Regions from separate parts of the Streptomyces sp. NPDC085937 genome, predicted to be linked through region 1. Evidence: riboswitches for the same ligand, from Rfam matches in the RefSeq annotation. Region 1 holds a riboswitch; the other holds the start of a gene.

The links. A riboswitch is a leader RNA that binds a small molecule or an ion and turns the genes downstream of it on or off. The one in region 1 is predicted to bind glycine.
Region 2: it holds a riboswitch for glycine, as region 1 does, so the genes downstream of both, gcvP (aminomethyl-transferring glycine dehydrogenase) here and gcvT (glycine cleavage system aminomethyltransferase GcvT) in region 1, are expected to answer to the same signal.

Annotation. Positions count from the first base shown of each region.
Region 1 is NZ_JBITSH010000020.1:66,246-78,001, forward strand. Features, by position in the region: gene ACIF8S_RS30620 (ABC transporter permease) at 1-266, opposite strand, end outside; gene ACIF8S_RS30625 (ABC transporter substrate-binding protein) at 406-2,202, opposite strand; gene ACIF8S_RS30630 (ABC transporter permease) at 2,270-3,277, opposite strand; gene ACIF8S_RS30635 (enhanced serine sensitivity protein SseB C-terminal domain-containing protein) at 3,585-4,346, opposite strand; gene ACIF8S_RS30640 (enhanced serine sensitivity protein SseB) at 4,503-5,279, opposite strand; gene ACIF8S_RS30645 (AAA family ATPase) at 5,354-6,013, opposite strand; glycine riboswitch at 6,237-6,337, shown strand; gene gcvT (glycine cleavage system aminomethyltransferase GcvT) at 6,499-7,617, shown strand; gene gcvH (glycine cleavage system protein GcvH) at 7,741-8,118, shown strand; gene glyA (serine hydroxymethyltransferase) at 8,133-9,392, shown strand; gene ACIF8S_RS30665 (L-serine ammonia-lyase) at 9,558-10,925, shown strand; gene ACIF8S_RS30670 (DUF6236 family protein) at 10,974-11,756, opposite strand, start outside.
Region 2 is NZ_JBITSH010000018.1:2,434-14,189, forward strand. Features, by position in the region: gene ACIF8S_RS28915 (sugar phosphate nucleotidyltransferase) at 1-990, shown strand, start outside; gene ACIF8S_RS28920 (DUF881 domain-containing protein) at 1,115-2,017, shown strand; gene ACIF8S_RS28925 (small basic family protein) at 2,014-2,346, shown strand; gene ACIF8S_RS28930 (DUF881 domain-containing protein) at 2,352-3,272, shown strand; gene ACIF8S_RS28935 (FHA domain-containing protein) at 3,334-4,266, shown strand; gene ACIF8S_RS28940 (MerR family transcriptional regulator) at 4,305-5,045, shown strand; gene ACIF8S_RS28945 (bifunctional nuclease family protein) at 5,131-5,604, shown strand; gene ACIF8S_RS28950 (MerR family transcriptional regulator) at 5,795-6,478, shown strand; gene ACIF8S_RS28955 (DNA polymerase IV) at 6,672-8,072, shown strand; gene ACIF8S_RS28960 (PRC-barrel domain-containing protein) at 8,193-8,561, opposite strand; glycine riboswitch at 8,675-8,770, shown strand; gene gcvP (aminomethyl-transferring glycine dehydrogenase) at 8,944-11,756, shown strand, end outside.

The sequences.
Region 1 (11,756 bases):
GTGACGTCTCCGCCGCCGGAGTAGGTGCGACCGGCGAAGATGCCCTTGAAGAACTCCCAGGCCTGGATGAAGATCGGTTCGTCGAGACCCAGCTTCTGCCGCACGCCCTCGACGGCCGCGGGGTCGGCCTGCTTGCCCACGAAGCTCGTGGCGATGTCGACCCCCGCCCACTTCGGGACGAGGAAGAAGATGCCGAAGACCACCAGGATGATGACCACGAGCATCACTGCGGCGGCGAACAGCCGCCTGATGAGGTAAGCGAGCACAGCTTACGGCCCGCTGCGGACCGCGGGCCGCCGGTGGGGTCCCCCCACGCCTTGTGGGCGATGGGGAGACGTCCGGCGGCCCACGGTCACGCCGCGCCGGCCTTCACCTGCCTTTCGTGCCGTACGGCGGGTGTACCGGTTACTTCGCGTCCGTCAGACCGAGGTTGACGAAGTCGTACATTCCGCTGTAGCCGTCGGAGGTGTACACGTTCGCCAGTCGGCTGGAGCGCCAGTTGATGAACTTCTCGAAGACGAAGGGCAGGTAGTAGCCGCCCTCCATGACCTTGTGGTTGATCTCCGTGGCGATCTTGGTCTTGCCGGCGTCGTCAAGCGTGTTGACGTACTGGTCGAACAGGCCGTCGATCGTCTTGTCCTTGATGAGGGCGTAGTTGTTGTTGCCGCTCTCGAGGATGTAGTCGCTGTGCCACAGCGGCAGACCGTAGCCCTGGACGGACGGGAAGTCCGGGCCCCAGCCCATGATGATGATGCCGTAGTTCTTCTTGACGACGTTGGCCGGGCTGCCGATGATGCCGGCGGTCTGCGAGCCGTCGTACTGGTCGATCTCGGCCGTGATGCCGACCTTCTTCAGCGACGCCTGGAGCGACTCGGCGGTGGCCACCTCGACCGGCTTGTTGTTACGCACCGCGATGGTGGTCTTGAAGCCGTTGGGCTGGCCGCAGAGCTTCAGCTCCTCCTTGGCCTTGGCGACGTTGCCGCTCTTGTTGGCACCGGCCATCTCGTACGGGTCGTACTTCTGGCCCTCGGCACCCGGGACGGACGGCGGCAGCATGTTGGTGCCGATGTCGCCACCCGCGACCGGGCCACCGCGCGCGTTCTGCAGCGAGACGTGGTCGGCCCCGTAGAGGACCGCCTTGCGGCAGTGGATGTTGTCGAACGGCTTCACGCTCTGCGGGAAGACCGCGTAGCGGACGTAACCGGAGACCGGGTTGTCCAGGTTGCCCTTGTGCTCCTGCAGGGCGGTGGTGCGGCCCTGCGGCGACATGCCGGTCTGGTTGATGTCCAGGTCGTAGTCACCGGCGATGAGGCGGGCGTCCAGCTCGTTGGCGTTCGTGAAGAACTTGACCGTGATCTTGTCCGGGTACGCCTTGCGGACCGGGTCCGACTCCTGCTTCCACTCGGTGTTGCGGACCAGGGTCAGGTCCTTGCCGGGGCTGTAGGACTCGAACTTGTACGGGCCCGAGGAGAACGGGTGCAGGCCGTACTTGGACTTGGTGTCCTTGTCCTGGCGGACCGGGGAGGCGGAGGTGAGCGCCAGCATCTCCTCGAAGTCCGAGTTGGCCTTCGGGAGCTTGAAGACGATGGTCTTGTCGTCCGGCGTCTCGATGGCCTTCAGGCCCAGCTTGTCCTTGGACTTGTCCTTGTACGGGCCGGCGTACTCACCCTTGGGGTCGAGCACCTCCTTGAGGTACGTCGGACCGCCGGACAGCACGTCCTGCGCCCAGACGCGCTCGATGCCGTACTTGATGTCCTTCGACGTGATCGGCTTGCCGTCCTCCCACGTGACACCGTCGCGCAGGGTGTACGTGTAGGTCTTGCCGTCGTCGGTGACCTTGGCGGTGGAGGTGGCCAGGTCCGGAACCACACCGGCGCCGGCCTCGCCCGGCTCCGTGGCGTTCGTGACCAGCTGGCGGGCGTAGTAGCGGGAGAAGTTCCACATGAAGCCGTAGTAGCCGCGCGTGGTGTCCCACGAGTCGGCGTCCTGGGCACCGGCGAACTTCAGGGTGCCGCCCTTCTTGACCGCTTCGGCCTGGGCGACCTTGTTGTTCGCGGCGTCGAAGCCGGCCGCGCCGTTCTTCGATCCCCCGCCGTCGCTGTCACCGCCGCCGCCGCACGCCGCTGTGGTCAGCAGCGCGGCGACCACTGCGGCAGCGGCCATGGCCTGCTTGCGCCGCCCTGAGGTGCGTTGGGTAGTCACGATCTCGGATCCTCCGGATTAGATGAGAGACCCCGTGGTGCCACGGGAAGTGGTGCGGTACGGCAGTTCAGCGGGAGCCCTTCGGGTCGAGCGCGTCACGCACGCCGTCGCCGAAGAGGTTGAAGGCGAGCACGGTGACGAAGATCGCCACACCCGGGATGACCATGTACATCGGGTCCGACTTGTAGTAGTCGATCGCGCTCGAGAGCATCTGCCCCCAGGAGGCCGTGGGCGGCTTGACGCCCACGCCCAGGAAGCTGAGTGCCGCCTCGGTGAGGATGTTGGTGGGGATCATCATCGTCGTGTACACGATGATCGGCGCGACCAGGTTGGGCAGCAGCTCCTTGAACAGGATGTAGAACCGCCCGGCACCGAGGGAGCGTGCCGCCTCGACGTACTCCCGTTCGCGCATGGAGAGGGTCTGACCGCGGACCACGCGGCCGATGTAGGGCCAGCCGAAGAACCCGATGACGAGGATCATCACGAACAGGCGGACGCCGGTGCCGGACAGGCCCAGCATGTTGTTCGGCATGACCGAGACCAGGGCGATGATGAACAGCAGCTGCGGGAAGGCCAGCAGACCGTCCATGACCCGGCTGATGAGGGAGTCGACCCAGCCGCCGAAGAAGCCGGCGAGCGTGCCCAGGATGGTGCCGAGGACGACGGCGACCACGGCCGACAGGAAGCCGACGAGCAGCGAGATGCGGGCGCCGTAGACGATGCGGGCGAAGATGTCGCGGCCGTTCACCGGCTCGATGCCGAGGAGGTGGTCGCCGCTGATGCCGCCGAGGCTGCCGACCGGGGTGCCGAAGAGGGGGTCGATCAGGTTCTCGTGGTGCGTCTCGGGGTCCTGCCCGACGAGCGAGGTGATCAGGGGCGCGAACACCGCGATCAGGATGAGCACCACGACGATGGCGCCACCCGTCAGGGCCAGCTTGTCCCGCTTCAGACGCTCCCAGGCGATCCGGCCCAGGGAGCGCCCCTGCACCGCCTTGCTCCGGTCGCCGGCAACCGCCGCTTCCTCGGCCGCGCTCGGGGCCGCTTCGGCGGTCGGCTCGTGCAATGGTGCCGTCATCTGGCAGGGACCCCTCTCAACCGGCGGTGACCGGCCCTGACTTGCCGCTGTAGCGGCATCATCACTCTGTCGTACAAAAGGGCGAACGCCCCTGGTGCGGGAGTCTTCAACGCTTCGACGTCGGCTTGCCAGACTTGACGATGAATGGATGCGTAAACGTGATGCTGTCTGGGGGATTCCGTTATGCGGACGCGGGGTAACGGGGGTCGGACAGGGGCAAGTTAGGACATCGGAGACTTGTGCGGACGTTTGGTTCGGTTCTACGCGCGGAGAACTCCCCCCGCCGTCGCAGTTTCCGCAGTGCGTCTCAGAAACGGGCGGGCGGCGCCTGCGGGTAGCCGTACCCCGCCGCGGGGGCCGTCGCGGGAGCCGGGGCGTGCGCCTCGCGGTCGTAGAAGGGGCGCGCGTTGACGCGCAGCCACATCGCCACCGGGTCGTGCTCGTCGGACACGGCGACGGTGGACACCGGCAGCCCGTCGGGCACGGCGGCGAGCGACTGCCGCATCATCGCCCGCACCGACTCCACGGCCGGCGGGGAGGTGTCGTAGACCTCCAGGCCGATGGCGAGGTAGGGCGCGCCGAGCGCGGGCTGCACCCAGGCGCGGCGCAACGCCCGCACGGCCGGGGTGCGGTGGGCCGTCTGCGCGAGGAGGGCGTAGAACTGCGGGATCTCGATGGCCGGTTCGGACAGCCGCAGCGGTCCGGCGGGCTGGCTGTCCAGCCCGCTCGCGATCCGGCGCAGGTCCAGCCAGGGGATGCCCACGCCGCCGCCGGGCGCGTGCGGGTTGAGCCAGAGCCCGTAGCGGTCCGGGTACAGCGCGCGGGCCACCTCCAGGCCGTCGACGACCTCGTACGAACGGTTCCAGCCGCTGGCGGACAGCTCCTGGGCGGAGGTCACGCAGGGCGCGTAGCCGAGGCCGTCGACCTCCATGGTCCCGTACTGGGCGTCGGGCGAACCGGCCTGGCCGTGCCAGAGCAGCATCCAGATCCGGCCGGACGACGGGGTCGCCAGGGCGCGCAGCAACGCCTCGTAGGCGTCGTAGCGCCCGGGCGTCACCTGGCGCAGCATGTGCTCGACCTGTCCGGCCGCCGCGGTGCCAGCGCTCACTTGTATCGCCCCTCCGTACAACACCCTGCCGGCCAATGCTCCCTAGCTTAAGCCGACGGCCTCCGGCGGTCTGCGGTCAGTGCGCGCAAGGATGCGGCGCGGACCCGCCCCGGCCCCTCACGCGCGCTGGTAGAAGGGGCGGACCTTGGCGCGCAGCCAGTCGGCCACCGGGTCCTGGGCCACGTCCAGGACGACGAGGCTGACCGGCCAGCGGGCGGGGCTGCGGCCCAGCGCCCGGCCGAGGGCGTCGAGCGGGAGCGCCCGGGGGTCGCCCTCCCAGTGCAGCAGCTCCACCCCGACGAACAGCACGGGGTCGGCCGTCTCGACGGCGGCCAGGCAGCGGCGCGCGGTGGTCACCACGCCGATCGCGTCGAACTCCTGGGAGGCCGCTGCGAGGAAGTCCACCGGGTCGTCCTGCCAGTCCGGTTCGAACAACCGGACCCGGCCGCCGCCCGATCGGCCGTCCAGCGGGGTGTGTCCCGCCCGGCACAGCTCGGCCACCGCCGGCGGGGGCAGCGGCACGGCGACCACGCCGCCGGGGTTGACCACGATCCCGGCCTGCGGCGGCAGGCCGCGGGCGAACTCCACGGCGGGCGCGACGGTGAAGCCCATGTGGGAGCCGACGGCCTGGCGGAACTGCTCCTCGGAGCTGAAGACGGGCACGTAGGCCTGGCCGTGCAGTTCCATGGTGGGCAGGTCCAGCGGGCCGCTGTGCGGACCGCCGCCGTTCGGCAGCGGCACCCACAGGAGGCTGCGGCCGAGCACCTCGACGATCCGCCCCGCTGCCGAGGGCACGCCGAGGGAGGCGGAGAGCGCCTCCTCGAGTTCGTTGCCGGGCCACCCGCCGTGCGGGTGGGAGTGCGTCCGGTCCGGGAAGTCCGCCGGGAAGTCCATCTGTCGCCTTCTGCCTGCCTGCTACCACTGCTGTGGCTGGAAAGGCTAGCCGGTCGGCCGGGCACCCGATCCGGTCAGCCGGTGAACCCGATCCGGCGCAGGGCCTGAGCCGCGTCCCGGTCGACCAGCACCGCCGACGCGCAGCCCGCCGGGAGCAGGCCGCGCTCGACCGCGTCCAACAGCCGCCCGCACGCCGTGCGGTGGCGGCGGAAGGCGTAGCGGGAGACGCCCCGCCCGCGCTCGCGCTGCCCGGTGAGGGCCTGCTGGGGGGTGACGTCCAGTAACAGCAGATGCAGGCCCGCGCCCCGGCGCCGGGCCTCGCGGGCCAGCCAGCGCCGCACCCAGGCCTGCGTGCCGCAGTCGTGCACGACGACCGGTTCCCCGGAGCGCAGGGCGCGCCGCAGCCCCGCGTAGTGGGCGAGGCGGACCAGCGGGCGGTACACGGCGTAGGGCAGCAGGCGCGGCATGCGGCCGTCCCAGCGGTCACGGGTGTCCTGGGAGTCGACGCGGGTGCCGGGCACCGTGCGCCGCATCAGGGTGGACTTGCCGCTTCCGGGCAGTCCGGTGACCACGACGAGGTCGCGGGGGCCGAAGAGGAGGGCGCGCGGGCTGCGGCCGCCGCGGTCGCGCAGATCGCGCACGACGGGCGCGGGCGCCGCGCCCTCGGCCCGGTCCGCGTGCTGTCGCGGCAGTGCGACGCCTGGGGTGCCGGCGTACGCCGTGGGCCTGTTCACCGTGGTCGTCCTCCCCTGGGGCCGGATATGGTGTCCGATCCCCGCCGCATGTAAAGAGAAGGTAATGCCAGGTCGCTCGTGTTTCCGTGCCTTTACCGCTACAGCCCTGTCACAGCTCACCGTGACCGGACCCGTACGACCTGTGCACCCCCTGATAAGGGTCCCCCTGCCACGCCCCGGAGATGCGTGCAATGATGAGCGCGCCAACTGCATACCGGCCGTTTGAATCCGCGCGGGAGAGTCCCCGGCACCCTGTGCCGCCGGGGCGCCGAAGGAGCAAGTCCCTCCCTTGAATCTCTCAGGCACCGTTACCGCGCGGGCGAGGCACATCTGAAAAGCGGGCCGCTGCAGCAGTGCTCCGGTGGCCCCACCCAAGGTGCAAGTCCTGACCGCCGTCCGCGGTGGTCATGGCGAACCTCTCAGGTTCCGATGACAGATGGGGAGGAACGACCTCGCTTCCCCCGTTGCCCCTGGGAGACCGACCGATGAGCAGTACCGAACCCCGTCGCACCGCGCTCGATGCCCTGCACCGGTCGCTCGGCGCGACGATGACCGACTTCGCCGGCTGGGACATGCCCCTGCGCTACGGCTCCGAGCGCGACGAGCACAACGCCGTGCGCACGAAGGCCGGCCTGTTCGACCTCTCGCACATGGGCGAGATCGCGGTGACCGGACCGCAGGCCGCCGCCCTGCTCGACCACGCCCTGGTGGGCAACATCGGCGGGGTCAAGCCCGGCCGCGCCCGCTACACGATGATCTGCCGCGAGGACGGCGGCATCCTGGACGACCTGATCGTCTACCGGCTCGGTGAGACCGAGTACATGGTCGTGGCCAACGCCTCCAACGCCCAGGTGGTGCTGGACGCGCTGACCGAGCGGGCCGCCGGCTTCGACGCCGAGGTGCGCGACGACCGCGACGCCTACGCGCTGCTCGCCGTGCAGGGCCCCGAGTCCCCGGCCATCCTCGCCGGCCTCACCGACGCCGACCTGGACGGCCTGAAGTACTACGCCGGTCTGCCGGGCGCCGTGGCCGGCGTCCCCGCACTCATCGCCCGCACCGGCTACACCGGCGAGGACGGCTTCGAGCTGTTCGTGAAGCCGGAGCACGCCGTCGAGCTGTGGCAGGCGCTGACCAAGGCGGGCGAGGGCCACGGCCTGGTCCCCTGCGGCCTGTCCTGCCGTGACACGCTCCGTCTGGAGGCGGGCATGCCGCTGTACGGCAACGAGCTGAGCACCGCGCTCACGCCGTTCGACGCCGGTCTGGGCCGGGTGGTGAAGTTCGAGAAGGAGGGCGACTTCGTGGGCCGCGCCGCCCTCACCGAGGCCGCCGGGCGTGCCGAGCAGAACCCGCCCCGCGTCCTGGTCGGCCTGGTCGCCCGGGGCCGCCGGGTGCCGCGCGCCGGGTACCCGGTGGTGGCCGGCGGCGAGGTGATCGGCGAGGTCACCTCCGGTGCGCCCTCCCCCACCCTGGGCAAGCCGATCGCCATGGCCTACGTCGACGCGCGGCACGCCGCGCCGGGCACCGAGGGTGTCGGCGTGGACATCCGCGGCAGCCACGAGCCGTACGACGTCGTGGCGCTGCCGTTCTACAAGCGGCAGAAGTGACACCGTCGTAGCCGACCCCCGGGCAGTCCCGCGCGTGGGGACCGGGCACCTCGTCCCCGCCCCGCCGCGCTCCGCGCTGTCCCCCGTCATCAGCAGTCTTCCGCGTACAGGAGAATTCAGGCCATGAGCAACCCCCAGCAGCTGCGTTACAGCAAGGAGCACGAGTGGCTGTCGGCCGCCGAGGACGGCGTGTCGACCATCGGGATCACGGAGCACGCGGCCAACGCGCTCGGCGACGTGGTCTACGTCCAGCTCCCCGAGGTGGGTGACACGGTGAGCGCGGGCGAGACCTGCGGCGAGCTGGAGTCCACCAAGTCGGTCAGCGACCTGTACTCCCCCGTCTCCGGCGAGGTCACCGAGGTCAACGAGGACGTGGTGAACGACCCGTCGCTGGTGAACTCGGCCCCCTTCGAGGGCGGCTGGCTGTTCAAGGTGCGGGTCACCGACGAGCCGGCCGACCTGCTGTCCGCCGCCGAGTACGACGCGTTCATCGCGGGCTGAGGAGTCGTAGCCGCATGTCGCTTCTGAACACGCCCCTGCACGAGCTCGACCCGGCGGTGGCCGCCGCGGTCGACGCCGAGCTGCACCGGCAGCAGTCCACCCTCGAGATGATCGCCTCGGAGAACTTCGCCCCGGTCGCGGTCATGGAGGCCCAGGGCTCGGTCCTGACCAACAAGTACGCCGAGGGCTACCCCGGCCGCCGCTACTACGGCGGCTGCGAGCACGTCGACGTGATCGAGCAGATCGCCATCGACCGGGTCAAGGAGCTCTTCGGCGCCGAGCACGCCAACGTCCAGCCGCACTCGGGCGCCCAGGCCAACGCGGCGGCGATGTTCGCGCTGCTCAAGCCGGGCGACACGATCATGGGTCTGAACCTCGCGCACGGCGGGCACCTGACCCACGGCATGAAGATCAACTTCTCCGGCAAGCTCTACAACGTGGTCGCGTACCACGTGGACGACACCGGCGTCGTGGACATGGCCGAGGTCGAGCGTCTCGCCAAGGAGAACAAGCCGAAGCTGATCGTCGCCGGCTGGTCGGCGTACCCGCGTCAGCTGGACTTCGCCGCGTTCCGCCGGATCGCGGACGAGGTCGGCGCGTACCTCATGGTCGACATGGCGCACTTCGCCGGTCTGGTCGCCGCGGGCCTGCACCCGAACCCGGTCCCGCACGCCCACGTCGTGACGACCACCACGCACAAGACCCTCGGCGGTCCGCGCGGCGGTGTGATCCTCTCCACGGCCGAGCTGGCCAAGAAGGTCAACTCCGCGGTGTTCCCGGGCCAGCAGGGCGGTCCGCTGGAGCACGTGGTCGCCGCCAAGGCGGTCGCCTTCAAGGTGTGCGCCTCGGAGGAGTTCAAGGAGCGCCAGCGCCGCACCCTGGAGGGCGCCCGCATCCTGGCCGAACGTCTCGTCCGGGACGACGTGAAGGCCGTGGGCGTGGACGTGCTGTCCGGCGGCACGGACGTGCACCTGGTCCTGGTGGACCTGCGGAACTCGGAGCTGGACGGCCAGCAGGCCGAGGACCGGCTGCACGAGGTCGGCATCACCGTCAACCGGAACGCGATCCCGAACGACCCGCGTCCGCCGATGGTCACCTCGGGTCTGCGGATCGGCACGCCCGCCCTGGCCACCCGCGGCTTCACGGCCGACGACTTCGCCGAGGTCGCGGACGTGATCGCCGAGGCGCTGAAGCCGTCGTACGACGCCGAGGCGCTCCGGGGCCGGGTCGCGGCGCTGACCGCGAAGCACCCGCTGTACCCCGGTCTGCGGTAATTTCGTCCGCCTTTTTGTACGGACATCCGGGGCATCGCGCACACTGGGTCGGTGGGCGCGGTGCCCCGCACCATGCAGCGCATCAACGATTCACCGCCCCCGATCCACTGAACCGCCCTTCCCCCGGTGGACAGCGTCGTCCGCCGAACCCTGAGGAGTCCTCCCGTGGCCATCTCGGTCTTCGACCTGTTCTCGGTCGGCATCGGCCCGTCCAGCTCGCACACGGTCGGCCCGATGCGGGCGGCCCGGATGTTCGCGCGGCGGCTGCGCAACGAGGACGTGCTGGACTCCGTCACCTCGGTGCGCGCCGAGCTGTACGGCTCCCTGGGCGCCACCGGGCACGGCCACGGCACACCGAAGGCGGTGCTCCTCGGCCTGGAGGGCGACTCGCCCCGCACGGTGGACGTGGAGTCGGCCGACGAGCGGGTGGAGAAGATCAAGGACGGCGGCCGGATCCGGCTGCTCGGCGAGCACGAGATCGGCTTCTCCTACGACGACGACCTGGTGCTGCACCGCCGCAAGGCCCTGCCCTACCACGCCAACGGCATGGCGCTGTGGGCGTACGACGCCTCCGGCGCCGAGCTGCTGGCCAAGACCTACTACTCGGTGGGCGGCGGCTTCGTCGTCGACGAGGACGCGGTGGGCGCGGACCGCATCGTGCTGGACGACACCGTCCTGAAGTACCCCTTCCGCACCGGTGACGAGCTGCTGCGCCTCACGAAGGAGACCGGGCTGTCGATCTCCGCGCTGATGCTGGAGAACGAGCGTGCCTGGCGGACCGAGGAGGAGATCCGCGAAGGGCTGCTGGAGATCTGGCGCGTGATGCGGGCCTGCGTGGAGCGGGGCATGTCCCGCGAGGGCATCCTGCCGGGCGGCCTGAAGGTCCGCCGCCGGGCCGCCACCACCGCCCGCAAGCTGCGCTCCGAGGGCGACCCGCAGGCGCTCGCGATGGAGTGGATCACCCTCTACGCGATGGCGGTGAACGAGGAGAACGCAGCCGGCGGCCGGGTCGTCACGGCGCCGACCAACGGCGCGGCCGGCATCATCCCGGCGGTCCTGCACTACTACATGAACTTCGTGCCCGGCGCCGACGAGGAGGGCGTGGTCCGCTTCCTGCTCGCGGCCGGCGCCATCGGCATGCTCTTCAAGGAGAACGCCTCCATCTCCGGCGCCGAGGTCGGCTGCCAGGGCGAGGTGGGCTCCGCCTGCTCGATGGCGGCGGGCGCCCTCGCGGAGGTACTCGGCGGCTCCCCGGAGCAGGTGGAGAACGCGGCCGAGATCGGCATGGAGCACAACCTCGGGCTGACCTGCGACCCGGTCGGCGGGCTCGTCCAGATCCCCTGCATCGAGCGCAACGGCATGGCCGCGGTCAAGGCCGTCACCGCGGCCCGGATGGCGATGCGCGGCGACGGCTCGCACAAGGTGTCCCTCGACAAGGTCATCAAGACCATGAAGGAGACCGGCGCGGACATGTCGGTGAAGTACAAGGAGACGGCGCGGGGCGGGCTCGCGGTCAACATCATCGAGTGCTGAGGGCCGTCGCCGGACGGGCGGGACGGCCCGCGGTCACCGTTGGGCCCCTTACACGCCCGCGCCGGCGCCCCGCCGCAGGGCGCGGCCGATCCGGCGGACCGCCGTGCGAGGGTTCAGACCGTTCTCGACCCGCAGCAGGAAGCTGACCGGGGAGGCGGCGAGCACTTCGTCACGTCGGCTGCGGGCTCCCCCGAGGATGCCCACGGCCGTCGCGCCGACGCCGGCCACGATGCCCGCCGCACTGCCCGCCACGGTCCCGCCGACCGTGCCGATCAGCCCGCTCAGCAGGGCCGCCGAGGTGGGGGTGTCGAACGTGGTGCTGACGGAGGTGGTGACCGTCTGGAGACCGACGCCGTTCATGGCCTTGCGCAGACTCACCAGCGCCACCTCGAACTCCCTGTGCACCGCCTGCCGCACGTACGTGTCCAGGGCCTGCGCACTGCGGATGCCGGCCAGCGCGTCGCGGAGGTCCGCCGCCGTCCGGTCGACGGCGTCCGTGTAGGCGAGGAACTCCGGCTCGTGCTTCTTGCGCAGTGCCACGATCTTCTCCACCGGCACCCCGTCGAGCCCCGCGGGAAGCACACACCGCACGGACAGCACCCCGATCCGTGCGGTGAGGTCACCGGTTCCGACCGGGGCCGGAGCACCCTCCAGGAGGACCGCCGCCATCCGCCCGGTGTCCCAGGGATCGGCCGCGGTATGGGCGGCTTCCTGGTCGGTGACGGGGAGGAAGGCGGTGTCGGCCGCGAGTTCGGCCGTCAGCGCGCATTTGTACACCCAGGCGAGCGCCGGGTCCATGCCCAGCCAGACACCGGGCTCACCATGGCTGAA
Region 2 (11,756 bases), on a different contig from region 1:
CTGGACCGGGTGTTCGCGCGCCAGGAGTACCGGCGCGCCTTCCCCGGCGAGATCGGTGACCTGCACTTCCCGGCGAGCGTCTTCGACTCCTACACCGGGTCCCTGCTGCGCAACGTCGACATCAACGGGATCGCCGAGTCCGGGCTGAAGGTCGTCGTCGACGCGTCCAACGGCAGCGCCGGTCTGGTGCTGCCCAGCCTGCTCGGCAAGCTGGGCGTCGACTCGCTGACCATCAACCCCGGTCTCGACGAGTCCCGGCCGACCGAGACGGCCGACATGCGCCGCTCCGGCCTGGTCCGCCTCGGCGAGATCGTGGCGTCCTCCGGTGCCGCCTTCGGCGTGCGGTTCGACCCCGTCGGCGAGCGGCTGTCTCTGGTCGACGAGAAGGGGCGGATCGTCGAGGACGACCGGGCGCTGCTCGTCATGCTCGACCTGGTCGCCTCCGAGCGGCGCAGCGGCCGTGTCGCGCTGCCGGTGACCACCACGAGGATCGCCGAGCAGGTGGCGGCGTACCACGGCACCCAGGTGGAGTGGACGACCACGTCGCCCGACGACCTCACGCGCGTCGGCGGTGAGGAAGGGACGATCTTCGGCGGCGACGGCAAGGGCGGCTTCATCGTCCCCGAGTTCAGCAGCGTCTACGACGGCACCGCCGCGTTCGTGCGGCTCATCGGGCTGGTCGCGCGGACCCAGCTCACGCTGAGCCAGATCGACGCCCGCATCCCGCGGGCGCACGTCCTCAAGCGGGACCTGGCGACCCCGTGGGCCGTCAAGGGCCTGGTGATGCGGCGGGTGGTCGAGGCCGCCGGAGACCGCTCCGTGGACACCACCGACGGGGTGCGCGTGGTGGAGGCCGACGGGCGCTGGGTGATGGTGCTGCCCGACCCGGCGGAGGCCGTCACCCATCTGTGGGCCGAGGGCCCCGACGACGCCTCCGCGCAGGCGCTGCTCGACGAGTGGTCGGCCGTGGTGGACAGCGCCGGCAGGTGACCGTCCCGCGCCCTGCCGATTGACCGGCGGGGGGGGGGGGGGGGGGGGGCGGCGCCCCCCGCCCCCCCCCCCCCCCCCCCCCCCCCCCGGGGCCGTTCGGAGGTAGGGGGCGCGGCGTGCGACGATGTGCGGCATGCCGCAGCAACCCCCCGTTCGGAGCACACGCGCGCGGCCCGCGCGCCCGGACGCGTCCATGTCGTTGATCACCAACGTCATGGACCACAGTCTCGACGACGGCTACGCCGAGGCGGCCGCCCGCAAGCGGAGCCAGGGGACCGGCGGCATGCCGAGGACGCTGCGCGCGAAGCTCGGCCTGGCCGCCGGTCTGGTCCTCGCCGCCTGTGTGGTCACCGTCGGCGCGGCCCAGGCCCGGGTCGCCGCTCCGGTCGTCGCCAAGGAGCGCGAGGAACTGATCGACCGGATCGACGAGGAGACCGCCGCCGCGGACCGGCTGGAGCAGAGCGTCGACGAGCTGCGCACCGAGGTGAGCGCACGGCAGCGTGAGGCGCTCCGGGACAGCGGAGGCGACCGGTCGACGCTGATGGGCGTCCTGTCGGGAGCCACGCCCGTGCACGGCCCGGGCGTGCGACTCGTGGTGAACGACGCCGAGGACACCACCGGCGGGGGCGACGGCGACCCGAGGTCGACCTCCGGCTTCTCCGACACCGGCCGGGTCCGGGACCGGGATCTGCAGCGGGTGGTCAACGGCCTGTGGGAGTCCGGCGCCGAGGCCGTGTCCATCAACGGGCAGCGGCTGACCGCCCTGTCGGCGATCAGGGCGGCGGGAGACGCGATACTGGTCGACAACAAGCCGCTGGTGCCGCCGTACACGGTGCTGGCGGTGGGGGACGGCGAAGAGCTGAGCGACCTCTTCCAGAACGGCGCCGACGGGCTGTATCTGCATGCCCTGCAGGAGAACTACGGCATCCGGACGGCGCTGTCCGTGGAGGACGACGTCCGGCTGCCCGCCGCAACGAGTGTGACCGTACGAACCGCACAGCCGATAACCGGGAAGGGCACATCGTGATCGCCGTACTGGGCCTCATCGTGGGAGTGGTGGCCGGGCTGTTGGTCCGGCCCGAGGTTCCGGCGGTCGTCGAGCCTTACCTGCCGATCGCCGTCGTCGCGGCGCTGGACGCCGTGTTCGGAGGCCTGCGGGCCATGCTCGACGGGATCTTCGACGACAAGGTCTTCGTGGTGTCGTTCCTGTCGAACGTCGTCGTGGCCGCGCTGATCGTCTTCCTCGGCGACAAGCTCGGCGTGGGGGCGCAGTTGTCCACGGGTGTGGTGGTCGTCCTCGGCATCCGCATCTTCTCCAACGCGGCGGCGATCCGCCGGCACGTGTTCCGGGCGTGAGGCAGATGAGCGAGCGAGAACAGCACGAGACGACACGCCCCGCGGTGTCCCCGCCGCGGTCCGCCGCCGAGGCGTCGTCCACGGCGGGACTGCGCAGGGAACTGCCCGCGGAGGTGCCCGCGGGCGGCCCGCCGGCCGTCGAGGAGCCCGCGGCGACCGCCCCGCCCGAGGAGGCCGGCGCGGCCGAGCCGGGCGGGCCGGTGCTGACCGGCCGGCAGAGGCTGGTGAAGGGGCTGTGGCCGCCGCGGGTGACCCGGGCCCAACTGATCGTCGCCCTGCTGCTGTTCGGCCTCGGTTTCGGCCTCGCCGTCCAGGTCGCCTCGACCAGCGACACCGACAGCGCGCTGCGCGGGGCACGTCAGGAAGATCTTGTGCGCATCCTCGATGAACTCGACGACCGCACAGAGCGTCTAGAAGACGAGAAGCAGGGTCTCGAGAAGCAGCGGGACGAGCTGGAGAACAGCTCCGACCAGGCCGAGGAGGCCCGCAGGCAGACGATCGAGAAGGAACGGCAACTCGGCGTCCTCGCGGGCACCGTGGCCGCGCAGGGGCCCGGCATCGAGATGACCATCGAGGACACGAAGGGGACGGTCGAGTCGGACATGCTGCTCGACGCCGTCCAGGAGCTGCGTGCCGCCGGTGCCGAGGCGATCCAGGTGAACGGTGTGCGCGTGGTAGCCGGCACGTATCTGACGGACGTGGACGGCGGAGTCTCCGTGGACGGGAACAAGATCAAGTCCCCCTATCGTTTCAAGGTCATCGGCAAGCCGCAGGACCTGGAGCCGGCGCTCAACATCCCCGGAGGCGTGGTGCAGACTCTCGAGAAGGAACAGGCCACCGTTACCGTGGAGCGGGCGGACAAGATCGTTGTGGACGCCTTGCGAGCGCCGAAGCGGCCTGACTACGCTCGGTCGTCCTCGCAGTGAACCGGGGGTGCATGGGGGTTGTCCGGCCAGGGCATGAGGTTGCGGGGGGTCGGCGCACCGATTGGGTGGTGCGTGGTGGAAACTGTCTGGCGGAGGCGGACGTTGTGAAGATGTCCGGGTCGGCCAATGTGTTCAGTCAGGGTTCGTCCTGCCCCACGGGCGGGTCTGTTTCGGTCAAGGGGAATCGCCCGTGAAGTTGTTTGGGAAGTTGTTCGGCAAGAGCGCGCGGCGAGAGGGCAGCGACAACGCGACCGCTCGTCACCGCGCACAGCCTGGTGCGGACGATCAGCGTCCGCTGTTCCGGGACCAGACGGGACAGGGCGCGGCGTCCGTTGACCCCGCGCAGTCGGGCGGCATAGGTTTCGGACAACTGTCGAGCCCCGGTGCGGGCGGAGGGTTCTCCGACCCGTACGCGTCCCACGCCCCCGGCGGGCAGCCGCGGCAGGAGGATCCGTCCATGTCGGCCCTGGTGTGTTCGAGGTGCGGCAACCGCAACGCGGAGAACAGCCGCTTCTGTTCCAACTGCGGTGCGCCGCTGAAGCCGGGCGTCACCCCGGAGCGCCCCTCCGAGACGACGTCCACGATCTCCATCTCCGGTCTCGAGGCCTACGACGCCGAGGCCACCGGTCAGACCGCGATGCCCGCGCTCTCCCCGGAGGCGCAGGCGGCCGTCGACGCGCTGCCGATGGGCTCCGCCCTGCTGGTGGTGCGCCGCGGTCCGAACTCGGGCAGCCGCTTCCTGCTGGACGGCGACCTGACCACGGCCGGGCGTCACCCGCAGAGCGACATCTTCCTCGACGACGTGACGGTCTCCCGTCGGCACGTGGAGTTCCGCCGCAGCCCGGACGGCTCGTTCACGGTCGCCGACGTCGGCAGCCTGAACGGCACGTACGTCAACCGGGAGCGGATCGACCAGGTCGCCCTGGCCAACGGCGACGAGGTGCAGATCGGCAAGTACCGGCTGGTCTTCTACGCGAGCCAGCGCAGCTACTGACCTCCCGGACGCGGTCCGGGGGACTCCAGGAAGGGTCCATGCTGCAGACACCGAGCGGCGGTGCCGGCGACGGCGCCGCCGCCACGGACACCGGACTGCTGAGCATCGGCGCGGTGCTGAGTGTGCTGCGTGAGGAGTTCCCCGAGGTCACGATCTCCAAGATCCGTTTCCTGGAGTCGGAAGGGCTCGTCGAGCCGCGCCGGACCCCGTCGGGGTACCGCAAGTTCAGCGCGCGGGACGTCGAGCGCCTCGGTCATGTGCTGCGGATGCAGCGCGACCACTATCTGCCGCTCAAGGTGATCCGCGAGCACCTGGCGGCCATGGAGCGCGGCGAGGCCGTCCAGCTGCCGGCGCTGACCCGTGCGGGTGACGGTGAGGACGCCGCCGAGTCCGGCCCGGAGAAGCCGACGGCGGCCCGCATCGGGCGCTGCCAGCTGCTCTCCGCCGCCGGGGTCGACGAGCACCGGCTCGCCGAGTGGGAGTCGTACGGCCTGCTCACCCCGGTCGGGGACGGTGTGTACGACGCGGAAGCGGTCACCGTCGCCGGCCTCATCACCGAGCTGGGGCGGTTCGGGATCGAGCCGCGTCATCTGCGGGCCATGAAGGCGGCCGCCGACCGGGAGGCCGGGCTGGTGGAGCAGGTCGTCGCGCCGCTGCGGCGGCACCGCAACCCGCAGACCCGGGCGCACGCGGAGGACCGCACCAAGGAGCTGGCCGGACTCACCGTGAAGCTGCACGCGGCGCTGGTGCAGGCGGCGCTCGGGGTGCGGCTGCCCTGATCAGGGGAGGCACAGCCGGGCCGGATCGGCCACCCGATCCCGGCCCGACTACCCAAACGTCCCGGGCACGGCCTAGGGTTGCTGTGTGAACGAGCTCGATGTCGTAGGTGTCCGGGTCGAAATGCCCTCCAACCAACCGATCGTGCTGTTGCGTGAAGTGGGCGGCGACCGCTACCTCCCCATCTGGATCGGCCCCGGGGAGGCGACGGCCATCGCCTTCGCCCAGCAGGGCATGGCGCCGGCACGACCGCTGACCCACGACCTGTTCAAGGACGTGCTGGAAGCCGTCGGACAGGAGCTCACGGAAGTGCGCATCACCGACCTGCGGGAAGGTGTCTTCTACGCCGAGCTTGTCTTCGCCAGCGGGGTCGAGGTCAGCGCCCGCCCGTCCGACGCCATAGCGCTCGCCCTGCGCACGGGGACCCCGATCTACGGCAGTGACACGGTGCTCGACGACGCGGGGATCGCCATCCCGGACGAGCAGGAGGACGAGGTGGAGAAGTTCCGCGAGTTCCTCGACCAGATCTCGCCGGAGGACTTCGGGACCAGCAACCAGTGAGCGGTGCCGGTGGCGGCCTCGTCGGCGGTCACCGCCCGTGCCGGAGGCATTCGGCTAGCCCTTCCCCGCGACGGGGCACGGGAAACCACTCTTAGGGTGATTATCACTCGGCGTGCCGAGTGTGGCGATCGTTGACGCACCCTTGGTGACTGCCTACCGTCGAGGAGGCAGGTCAAGGACGGAGGTCGGCGTGAGAAGCAGCGGCGACGGTACGGCTGGGGGTGCCCCCGGACGCGTTTTCGGGGCGGGCGGGCCGTATCCTCCCCAGAGCTTTCCGCCCCGCTCGGGCGGGGGCCATCCCGCGCACGGCGGTGCGATCGATCCCGCTCCACAGCGACCGACGGCTGTGCCGAGCGGCGGAGGGGCGGTGGCCATGGCGACCGAGGACATCGGGTACCGGGGGCCCACGGCCTGCGCGGCGGCGGGCATCACCTACCGCCAGCTCGACTACTGGGCCCGGACGGGTCTGGTCGAGCCGAGCGTGCGTCCGGCGCACGGATCGGGCACGCAGCGGCTGTACAGCTTCCGTGACGTCGTCGTGTTGAAGATCGTCAAGCGGTTCCTGGACACGGGCGTGTCCCTGCAGAACATCCGCACCGCGGTCCAGCACCTGCGCGAGCGGGGCTTCAGCGACCTGGAGCGTATGACGCTGATGAGCGACGGGGCGACGGTCTACGAGTGCACTTCGCCCGACGAGGTCCACGCCCTGCTCCAGGGCGGCCAGGGCGTCTTCGGCATCGCCGTGGGTGTGGTGTGGCGGGACGTCGAGAACGCGCTCTCCCAGCTGCACGGCGAGCGCGTCGACACGGGCGAGACGCTGATCGGCCACAACCCGATGGACGAGCTGGCGCGCCGGCGGAACAAGGCGGTCTGACACCGGATCCGACTCCGGCGGCAGACTCCGGTGTCGGATCCGGTGTCTGACAACCGGCCGTTGCCAGACACCGGTGTCTGACGCCGGGCGGTGCCGATCGGGTGCGTCCGGTGGCGCGCAGGTGACGTGCGGGCGGTGGCGTGCGGCCCGCCCGGCGCGAGCGTTGTCAGTGTCGTAGGGCAGCATCGGAGATGTGAGATCCGCTCCCACAATCCTGCATCTCGACATGGATGCCTTCTACGCCTCGGTGGAGCAGGCGTCCAAGCCGAGTCTGCGCGGGAAGGCGGTGGTCGTGGGCGGACTCGGACCCCGTGGCGTCGTCGCCACCGCCTCCTACGAGGCCCGCGTGTTCGGCGTCCACTCCGCGATGCCCATGGGGCAGGCCCGGCGGCTCGCGCCGAACGCCGCGTATCTGGTGCCCCGCTTCGCGTTGTACCGGTCCATCAGCGAGCAGGTGATGACGCTGCTGCGGGCACTGTCGCCGTTGGTGGAGCCGCTCAGCCTGGATGAGGCCTTCGTGGACCTGGAGGCCGGGGACACGGCGTGGGACGAGCGGTCGGCCCGGCTGGTCGGGACGAAGCTGCGCGCCGACATCCGGGCGGTGACGGGACTGACCGGCTCCGTGGGGCTCGCGGCCTCCAAGATGCTGGCCAAGATCGCGTCGGAGCAGGCGAAGCCGGACGGGCTGGTGGTGATCGAGCCCGGGACCGAGCGGGCCATGCTGGAGCCGATGCCGGTGCGGACCCTGCCGGGCGTCGGACCCGCCACCGGTGACCATCTGCGGAGGGCGGGCATCCACACCGTCGGTGAGATCGCCGAGGCGGGCGAGGACGAGCTGGTGCGGCTGCTGGGCAAGGCGCACGGGCACGCGCTGTTCGCGATGGCGCTGGCCCGCGACGAGCGGCCCGTGGTCGCCGAGCGGGAGACGAAGTCGGTGTCCGTCGAGGACACCTACGACGTGGACATCCACGACCGGGTGCGCGTGGGGATGGAGGTGCAGCGACTCGCCGACCGCTGCGTGCGCCGGCTGCGCGGGGCCGGGCTGTCCGGGCGGACCATCGTGCTGAAGGTACGGCGGTACGACTTCTCCACCCTGACCCGGTCCGAGACGCTGCGGGGCCCCACCGACGACCCGGCGGTCGTCCGGGAGGCCGCGGCCCGGCTGCTGGACTCGGTGGACACCACGGGCGGCGTACGGCTGCTCGGGGTCGGGGTCAGCGGGCTGGCCGACTACACCCAGGAGGACCTGTTCGCGCAGGCGGCCGGTGCGGGGGCCGGGGAGGAGACCCCGGAGGCCGAGGAGCCGGCCGAGGAGAAGGCCGTCGCCCGCCAGGAGGCGGCGGCCGAGCGACGCTGGCCGGCGGGCCACGACGTACGGCACGCCGAGTTCGGACACGGGTGGGTGCAGGGGAGCGGCCTGGGCCGGGTGACGGTGCGCTTCGAGACGCCCGAGTCCGGGCCCGGCCGGGTGAAGACGTTCCGAGTCGACGACCCGGAACTGGAGCCGGCGGATCCCCTGCCCCTGGTGTCCCTGCCGCCCGGCGCCGGCCGGCCGACGGAGGCGTCCGGGCCGCCGGACACATGGACACCGTGACCTCGGTGGGGGTCCGAAGGGCATGCGGAGTCAGGGGATCGCGAGGTGGGGCGAGCGTTCGGCACCGTGGCCCGGTGGCCCGGTGAGGGGGGTGTCCCCCCGCCGGCGCAGGTGTCGGGGTCAGTCGTCCTTGCCGGCGAGTTTGCCGAAGTCGTGGTCCGGGAGTGGGGGAGGGGACGCGAGGTCCAGGCCGTAGTGGTGGTACAGCTGAAGCTCCTGCTCCGGGGAGAGGTGGCGGCCGACGCCGAAGTCGGGGGCGTCCTTGATGAGGGCGCGTTCGAACGGCACGTGGAGTGCCCCCTCGATCAGCTCGCTCGGCTCCAGGGGCACGAAGGCGTCCCGGCTGAACAGGCCGGTCCGTATCGCCGCCCACTCCGGTACGCCGGTGGCGTCGTCGAGGTAGACCTCGTCGATCGTGCCGATCCGGGTGCCGTTGCGGTCGAACGCCTTGCGGCCGATCAGGTGACGCGGATCGATGTCGGTCTGCACGGGCCCTCCACTCCTCGCAAACTCATCCGTAAGCACCACAAAAAGGCACAATCGGTGGAACGGCCACTTGAAAGTCCGGGTCCCGGCCTCGCTGGTACGCTGACAACGGCTGCTGACCCCGTGCGGGAGAGTCCTCCAGACACCATCGGAGGCGCCGAAGGAGCAAATCCTCCCCGGAATCTCTCAGGCACACGTACCGCACGGACGAGGTCACTCTGGAAAGCAGGGCGGGTGTCGACGGCTTCCGCTCTCACCGACGGTGAAAACCGGACCGCCCGCGCGTTCCGGTGAAGCTCTCAGGTTGAGATGACAGAGGGGGAGGCCGTCCGGGCACCTGCGCCGTGGTGCCCCTCGAAGGTCGTCGGACCAGGAGGCCTCCTCAATGACCGTCCCCCGTACCCCGCTCTCCGAGCTCGAACAGGGAATTCCCTTCGAGCAGCGTCACATCGGCCCCGACCACGAGGCCCGGGCGAAGATGCTCGCCCAGGTCGGCTACGGCTCACTCGACGAGCTGACCGCCGCCGCCGTGCCCGACGTGATCAAGAACGCCGACGCGCTCGACCTGCCCGGCGCCCGGAGCGAGGCCGAGGTGCTCGCCGAGCTGCGCGGCCTGGCCGACCGCAACCAGGTGCTCGGCTCGATGATCGGCCTGGGGTACTACGGCACCTTCACCCCGCCCGTCATCCTGCGCAACGTGATGGAGAACCCCGCCTGGTACACGGCCTACACGCCGTACCAGCCGGAGATCTCGCAGGGGCGGCTCGAGGCGCTGCTGAACTTCCAGACGATGGTCGCCGAGCTGACCGGCCTGCCGACGGCCGGCGCCTCGCTGCTGGACGAGGGCACCGCGGCCGCCGAGGCGATGGCGCTGTCCCGGCGCATGGGCAAGAACAAGAAGGGCCTCTTCCTGGTCGACGCGGACGCCCTGCCGCAGACCGTCGCCGTCATCGAGACCCGCGCCGAGCCGACCGGCGTCGAGGTCGTCGTCGCCGATCTGGCCGACGGCATCCCCGCCGAGCTCGACGGCCGGGAGATCAACGGCGTCCTGATCCAGTACCCGGGCGCCTCCGGTGCCGTACGGGACATCAAGCCCGTCATCGACCAGGCGCACGAGCGCGGTGCGCTCGTCACCGTCGCCGCGGACCTGCTGGCCCTCACCCTGCTGAAGTCCCCCGGCGAGCTGGGCGCGGACATCGCGGTCGGCACCACGCAGCGCTTCGGCGTCCCGATGGGCTTCGGCGGACCGCACGCCGGTTACATGGCGGTGCAGGAGAAGATGGCGCGCAGCCTGCCCGGCCGCCTCGTCGGCGTCTCCGTCGACGCCGACGGCAACAAGGCGTACCGCCTCGCGCTGCAGACCCGTGAGCAGCACATCCGCCGCGAGAAGGCCACCAGCAACATCTGCACCGCGCAGGTGCTGCTCGCCGTCATGGCCGGCATGTACGCCGTCTACCACGGTCCCGAGGGCCTGCGGACCATCGCCCGGCGCACCCACCGCTACGCCGCGATCCTCGCCGAGGGGCTGCGCTCCGGCGGCACCGAGGTCGTGCACGGCTCCTACTTCGACACGCTGACCGTGCGGGTCGCCGGGCGGGCCGCCGAGGTCGTCGCCACGGCCCGGGACAACGGCGTGAACCTGCGCCTCGTCGACGCCGACACCGTCTCCGTCGCCTGCGACGAGACCACCACCCGCGACCAGGTCGCCGCCGTGTGGAGCGCCTTCGGCGTCGAGGCCGACGTCGAGGCCCTGGACGCCGCCGCTTCCGACACCCTGCCGGACGCGCTGCTGCGCACCGACGACTACCTCACGCACCCGGTCTTCCGGCAGCACCGCTCCGAGACGGCCATGCTGCGCTACCTGCGCCGCCTCGCCGACCGCGACTACGCGCTGGACCGCGGCATGATCCCGCTGGGCTCCTGCACCATGAAGCTCAACGCGACCACCGAGATGGAGCCGGTCACCTGGCCCGAGTTCGGCCAGCTGCACCCGTTCGTCCCGGCCGAGCAGGCGCAGGGGTACCTCACGCTCATCCACGAGCTGGAGGAACGACTCGCCGAGGTCACCGGCTACGACAAGGTCTCCCTGCAGCCCAACGCCGGCTCCCAGGGCGAGCTGGCCGGTCTGCTCGCCGTCCGCGGATACCACCGCGCCAACGGCGACGAGCAGCGCACCGTCTGCCTCATCCCGTCCTCCGCGCACGGCACCAACGCCGCGTCGGCCGTGATGGCCGGCATGAAGGTCGTCGTGGTCAAGACGTCCGACGACGGCGAGATCGACGTGGCGGACCTGCGGGCCAAGATCGAGCAGCACCGTGACGAGCTGGCCGTGCTGATGATCACGTACCCGTCGACGCACGGTGTGTTCGAGGAGCACGTCGCCGACATCTGCGCCGAGGTGCACGAGGCCGGCGGCCAGGTGTACGTGGACGGCGCCAACCTCAACGCGCTCGTCGGTCTGGCCAAGCCCGGCCACTTCGGCGGCGACGTCTCCCACCTGAACCTGCACAAGACGTTCTGCATCCCGCACGGCGGCGGCGGTCCCGGTGTCGGCCCGGTCGGCGTGCGCGCGCACCTCGCCCCGTACCTGCCGAACCACCCGCTGCAGCCGGAGGCCGGTCCGGAGACGGGCGTCGGGCCCATCTCGGCCGCCCCCTGGGGCTCGGCCGGCATCCTGCCCATCTCCTGGGCGTACGTCCGGCTGATGGGCGGCGAGGGCCTGAAGCGGGCCACGCAGGTGGCCGTGCTCAGCGCCAACTACATCGCCAAGCGCCTCGAGCCGCACTACCCGGTGCTCTACACCGGCCCGGGCGGGCTGGTCGCGCACGAGTGCATCATCGACCTGCGCCCGCTGACCAAGGCGACGGGCGTCAGCGTGGACGACGTGGCCAAGCGGCTCATCGACTACGGCTTCCACGCGCCGACGATGTCCTTCCCGGTCGCCGGCACGCTGATGATCGAGCCCACCGAGTCCGAGGACCTGACCGAGCTCGACCGGTTCTGCGAGGCGATGATCGCCATCCGCGCCGAGATCGAGAAGGTCGGCTCCGGCGAGTGGCCCGCGGAGGACAACCCGCTGCGCAACGCCCCGCACACCGCGGGCGCGCTCGCCGGTGCGTGGGAGCACGCGTACGACCGCCAGGAGGCCGTCTTCCCGGCCGGGGTGAACGCCGCCGACAAGTACTGGCCGCCGGTGCG